Regions from separate parts of the Staphylococcus saprophyticus subsp. saprophyticus ATCC 15305 genome, predicted to be linked through region 2. Evidence: predicted binding sites of a transcription regulator. Region 2 holds the regulator's gene; the other holds the start of a gene.
What was found. Region 2 encodes Rex, which represses fermentation and respiration genes when NADH is low (regulators of the CRP and FNR family bind a similar motif). Its sites were predicted from a motif close to TTGTGAAATATTTCACAA; they were not measured.

Region 1: a site for Rex is predicted at 2,224-2,241, ahead of SSP_RS02870 (formate/nitrite transporter family protein). Genes of this name have one in related genera too.

Annotation. Positions count from the first base shown of each region.
Region 1 is NC_007350.1:625,524-628,950, reverse strand. It holds gene SSP_RS02880 (alkaline phosphatase) at 1-215, opposite strand, end outside; gene SSP_RS02875 (amino acid permease) at 474-1,862, opposite strand; gene SSP_RS02870 (formate/nitrite transporter family protein) at 2,295-3,140, shown strand; gene SSP_RS02865 (hypothetical protein) at 3,197-3,427, shown strand, end outside.
Region 2 is NC_007350.1:865,449-868,875, reverse strand. It holds gene SSP_RS04160 (LacI family DNA-binding transcriptional regulator) at 1-182, opposite strand, end outside; gene SSP_RS04155 (sulfurtransferase TusA family protein) at 328-552, opposite strand; gene SSP_RS04150 (YeeE/YedE family protein) at 574-1,656, opposite strand; gene SSP_RS04145 (redox-sensing transcriptional repressor Rex) at 1,872-2,519, opposite strand; gene abc-f (ribosomal protection-like ABC-F family protein) at 2,665-3,427, shown strand, end outside.

The sequences.
Region 1 (3,427 bases), 240 kb from region 2:
CGGTATGCAGAGTTATATGAAGGTCCCATACCATCGCCCACAAGGAAAATCACATTTTTAGGATTTTTAGTATTTCCCATATATGAAACTTCATCATTTTGATTTGAATCTTGTCCTCCGCCTGATGCATAAGTTGGTTGTGCACTCCCCAATGCTGTACCAGCCACAATTGCACTTGCTACAGAAATAGTTGCTAACCTATTGAAGATTTTCATAAATTAATAACTCCTTTAATATGTATTATCGTGCTACACATTCAGTTTAAAACACTAGTTTTGAGTGAACATTTTAATATAGTTAATTTTCTGTAAATTAACTATATTATGAATATAAATAGCTTATTAAATAAATATGAAACCTTTTATGTTGAAATTATTTTAATAAAAAAACAAACAGAGCCTGAGACATCTATTTTTGTCTCAGACTCGTTATACTTCAATAAGCATTCAAGCTATTTCTAATATTTACTTTACTTATATCAGTTTGTCTTTACTCAATTTATGGTAGCCTTTTAAGAAAAAGAATAATGTCATAAATAATAAGAATATAATACCAATTACAACTGAAACGACGGTTTCTTTATTAAACAACATACCAATCAATACCATTATAAAGAATGCCATCGTAATATAGTTTGTTATAGCACCACCAGGCATCTTGAATGGGTGACCATCTAATTCGTCAGGATGATTTTTTCTAAATCTTAAATGACTAATTAAAATCATAAACCACGGTACCATACCAGGTAAGATTGACGCACTATATACGTAAACAAAGATACTGTCTGCACCTTTAATGAATAAAGGTAAGATAACATTTAATAATGCACCAATTAAAATACCAATTGCAATGGCAAGTACAGTCCAAATTGGAACACCATTTTTCATAACTTTACCAAAGAATTTAGGTAACATGCCTTTTTGAGATAAGTTCAATGTCATACGACTAGCACTGAATATACCTGAGTTACAACCTGACATTGCTGCAGTCAATACAACAAAGTTAATTAAACCAGCTGCAAAGGTAATACCTACTTTCGCAAATGTTGCTACAAAAGGACTACCTATGTTTCCTAATTCATCCCATGGATAAACAGTAACAATCACAAAAATTGCACCAATATAGAAAATTAATATACGCCAGATAACACCATTAACCGCACTTTTAATATTTTTCTGCGGATCTTTCGTCTCACCAGCTGTAATACCAATTAATTCCACACCTTGATATGAACCAATAACAATTGATAGCGCAAAGAAGAATCCAATCCAACCATTAGGCATGAAACCACCATGTGACCATAAATTAGATAAGCCGATCGCTTCTCCACCATTACCAAGTCCAAAGAAAATTAATCCAAAGCCAGCAACAATCATTAATATAATTGTTACAACTTTAATCATTGCAAACCAGAATTCAAATTCACCGAACGCCTTAACAGATACAAGGTTTGCACCTGCTAATAGTGCAACCACAATAACACCAGGAATCCACTGTGGTAAATCTGGGAACCAGTAGTTCATATATTCTCCAACGGCAATGACCTCACTCATTCCTACAACAACCCATTGGAATATATTACTCCAAGCTGTTAAGTACCCTGCCACTGGATGTATGTAATCACTTGCAAAGTTAGCAAAAGAACCAGAAGTTGGATGTAAGTAAACCATTTCTCCCATTGCTCTCATTACTAAGAATAAAAAGATACCTGCAATTAAATATGCGAATATCACAGAAGGACCTGTCCATTTTATAGTGCTGGTTGCCCCCATAAACAATCCAACACCGATTGTTCCGCCAAGAGCGATCATACGCATTTGACGAGCACCTAATCCCCTTTTTAATTCATTATTTTCTTCCATCATTCAAACCCCATCTCTTTCAAATATAAGTAAATTTCATTTCACTTATTATGTCGCTATTATACTATAAATTCAAAAAATTTAAACAATTATTTTGAATTATGTAAGGGTTTACATTTTCCGTCATTAATTGTATGCGATTTTAGTAAAAAAAAGCAAAGTCTTTTTTTATTATTTTATTACTTCAATCCTACATTTTTTAAATATAGGTTTTAAACATCTATATAAATAAGTTTTAAAGAAAGCACCATATCACTATCCATCAGTACTTTGCGCATGATATTCAATGATTTAGGCTCATAAGGAAAATTCATTTTATTCAAACATCACTTAAATACTTTATAGCTTATCAAAATATATTTTGTGAAAATATTCACAATTTAATCACTTCGTAGTATACTATGCTTAATTAAAGAAAGTGAGGATAATAAAGTGAACGAAAAAAATGTTAAATGGGATAAAGTCTTTTACGGTAAATCTTGGATAAATCATGTAGTAGATACAATAAGAACAAAGGATATACTTCAAAGTTTTTATTTCAAACGTTATTTACTTCGCGCCATCATGGCTGGATTTATATTAGGTGTCATCACAGTATTTGTATTACTTATTAAAGCTTCTCTTGATACACATGTTCCCACAGGTGTTATCAATTTAGTGGCTGCTGTCGCATTTAGTTTTGCGCTTGTTTTAATACTATTTACAAATTCAGAGCTACTGACAAGCAACTTTATGTATTTTACTGTTGGTTTATATTATCGCGTTATCAGTCCAACTCGTGTTTTAAAAATCTTCATGCTTTGCTTTATTGGGAATGCCTTAGGTGGCCTAGTTTTCTTTCTTATATTAAAAGGCTCTGATGTTATGACAGTTGATATGTTTACGCAATTAGAGGCAACCATTGAACATAAAACATTATCTTCAAGTTTGATAGCGATATTAATTAAAGGTATTTTTGCAAATTTCTTCATTAATATTTCTTTAGTCATTGCGATGCAAATAGATGATATTTTAGCTAAAATGTTTGTCATGATGTTTGGTGTGTCAATTTTTGCATTTATGGGTTATGAACATGTCGTATACAATACTGTCCTTTTCGCAGGCGGTCTCATTTATCATAGTAACGTATTAGCTTTAACTCCTGCAGTTATCAATCTGATTGGTGCAGGTATTGGGAATTATATCGGGGGTGGTTTAATTATAGGTTTATTCTATGCATATTTAAATGATCACCATCAATATGATCACAAAGTATCAACTAAACCAGTGAAACATTAACTTAAATACATTGTATGGTATACTCTTTATTAGATTTGATTACAAAGGAGTTTTATATGAATCAACACTTACTGAAACGTACAATTACGATTTCCATCATTTTTGGTGTGTTATTTTTCGTATTAAATTATTTTAGTGGTTCCGATAGTTCCATTGGGCAACTCATATTAAAAAGTATACTTGTCATCGTTGTCTTTGGCATTTTATATTTTGTGCTTTTCTCTATAGTAAATTCACCTGAAAGAAAATATAAATTTGGAATAACCATTCCAATCGCATTACTTATT
Region 2 (3,427 bases):
ATCATATTTGTACGATGTGCTCTTAAGCTTTGTGCGAATTGATTCGGCTGATAATCATGTTCTTGTATGATTTTATCTAATTTTTCTTTTGTTTTCATACTTACCGAGCCATCATTTAAATATCTAGAAACTGTACTTTTAGAGACACCGGCTAGTTTTGCTATATCATCAATATTTTTCATAGTTTCTCACTCTCATTACTTCACTATTATGAACAATATCAATTCTATCATAATGGAATCGCTTTAAATACTATTTAAATTAAAAACCAATTTGCTTCAATCAAGGTATACTACCTTAGATTAAACAAATTGGTTTAATGTATATTTAAGCTTTTTGAATTGTAATCGTCCATGAAGCATCGTCTAATTGTTCGTAATTCGTTACGGGGTAACCTTGCTCTGCTGCCCAGTTAGGTAATGCTTCTGTTGCTTGTGTACAATCGAAGTCAATTTTTAATTCTTCACCATTGTCTAATGTATTCATTTTCTTTTGTGCTTCTATTAATGGAAATGGACAAACCATTCCAACTGTACCTAATTCATGTACCATATCGTATTACCTCCATTTTAATTATGATGTTTGCGTTTGTGATGAAACTTTCGTGTTTGAAGTTTGGCTTTGTGCTTTTTTCATTGGTCTAATAAATACAAAATAACTCATTGTCCATGCGCCTAATATCATTGAAGCAAGTGCAATCCAGCCTTTCCATGACATTGTCGCTGTCTCAACTAAACCATTCCCTATAGAGCAACCACCTGCTACAGATGCACCAAATCCCATTAACACACCGCCTATAATACTATTGCGTATTGTTTTTTTATCCGGTAATCTCCATTTAAACTCTTTAGCACCTTTAGCCGCAATATAAGAGCCAAAGAATATACCTAGAACCAGGAAGACACCCCAGTCCAATAATTTCAAGTCACCCGTTACAAAAAATTGTACCAAGTTTGCAGAAGGTGTTGTAATACCTAAACCATACATTCTACCAGTTGATTCACTCACCGGCCATGCGAGCAATGCGATAAGTCCTACTGCGATTGCTGCCACAAATGGGTGGTATTTTTTCTCAAATAAATAATGACGTATACCTGTGAATTTTTGCTTTAGTTTAGGTACTGCAAATTTTGGTTTACGTAATGTTTTTACTACGAAGAATAAAGTGATTACTATGAGTACAATTACGAAAACCCAGGTTGGAATACCTGTTGTTTGTGACATACTCGTATTTACATTAGTAGGTTTATTTAAACCGTTCATTAATGGTAGTAATAAACCAAATTTTGTTGCGGCGGAAGTAAATGCATAAGCAATTAACGCCATCCAACTACCGATTAGTCCTTCACCAGCTCTATACCATGTTCCTGTAGCACAGCCACCTGCCATAATAATACCTAATCCAAAAATAAATGATCCAATCACTGTACCAATGATAGGATATGTTGACTCTGGTATTTCAACTAATCTTGTTGAAGTTAATAGCAATAAGCCAATACTTTGTACAGAAATCGCAATTAATAAGGCGTAAAACATTTTGTTACTCTTTTGAATATACATATCCCTGAATCCACCAGCTAGACAAAATCGTGTTCGCTGCATAACAAACCCCAATAGAGCGCCTACGACCAGTCCACTGATAATTAACCATGTCATATCATAACCTCTTTCCCGATAAAATCAATAAGATTAATAATATTAGATTTCGTATAAAATTTCAACCTTACAGTTTCACGAAAATTTATTTTAAAAATCAGCTGGCTTTTAAAATAATTAACAACTCGAAGACAAATAAAAAACTAGCTTTCCATAAATACTTTGTCCACATGGTTATCACATGCCGTATTTATCAAAAACTAGTTCATTACATTTTATTTATGACTATAATTCTTCATAAAGAATAATAAAGATTGCAGTTCTATACCCAAATCAATGTGATGTACTTGTACATCGGATGGCGTTTGTACACGACTAGGCGTAAAGTTCAATATACCTTTAACGCCTGCTTTCACTAATGTATCAGCAACCTTCTGAGCCGCTTCCTCAGGCGTTGTCAGAATAACGACATCTATCTGTTCATGCGATAGTATGTCTGTAATTTTTTCAAATGGACTAACTGTCACTTTCCCTATTTGTGTACCAATGACCTCTTCTCGAATATCAAATGCTTCTGTTATTGTCATTTCATCATGTATTGAGAAGTTATATGTTAATAATGCTTTACCTAAGTTCCCTACACCTACAATTGCAATCTTAATTTCATCGTTTTCGCTTATTTCGTTTTTAAAAAAATGTAATAAGCTATCTATATTATAGCCGTAGCCCTTTTTACCTAATTCACCAAAATATGAAAAATCCCTACGTATCGTTGCAGAATCAATGTTTAAGCCTTCACTAATTGCTTTTGAATTAACTCTGTCTATACCTTTTGATTTTAATGTATTGACGAATCTATAATATAACGGTAAACGTTTCAATGTAGCACGAGGAATCTTTTCGCTTTGATTAGCCAAGATCATGTCCCCCTATTTCAATGTCTAATACTGTATAATCTTATAATCACTACAACATTATACATGAATGCATCATAAAAATAAACAATGATAGTTTTAACCACAGCGTGAATACTGTAGAATGATAATTGAATAGAGAGGTGCAAATCGGATGATATTATTACAACTTAATGATTTAACAAAGTCATTCGACGGTGAAGATATTTTTAACAATGTGGATTTCGAAGTCAAAACGGGCGAACGTATTGGAATTGTCGGACGTAATGGAGCTGGAAAATCAACATTAATGAAAATAATCGCTGGCGTCGAAGGGTATGATAGTGGTTATGTATCTAAAAGTAAAAATTTAAAACTTGGTTACTTAACACAACAAATGACCTTAGACACAAATCAAACTGTATTTGAAGAAATGTCTAAGCCATTTGAAGCAATGAAAAAATTAGAACTAGAAATGAAAAAAGAAACGGATTGGCTTGCACAACATGCCAATGAATACGATACAGAAGCATATAAAATACATATTGATCGTTATGAGTCATTATCAAACACATTTGAAAAACAAGATGGCTATCAATATGAAAGTAAAATTAAAACGGTGCTACATGGCTTAAACTTCACTGAATCAGATTTTAATAGACCCATTAATGATTTTAGTGGTGGTCAAAAGACCCGACTATCTTTAGCGCAAATGTTACTAAGTGAACCAGATTTATTATTACTCGATGAGCCTACCAACCATTTAGACATGGAAACAACTCAATGGCTAGAAAGTTATTTGAATTATTTTAACGGGGCCATTGTAATCATCAGTCACGATAGATACTTCTTAGATAAAATTGTCACTCAAATATATGATGTAGCACTCGGTGATGTACAACACTATGTAGGAAACTATGCACAATTCATAGAACAAC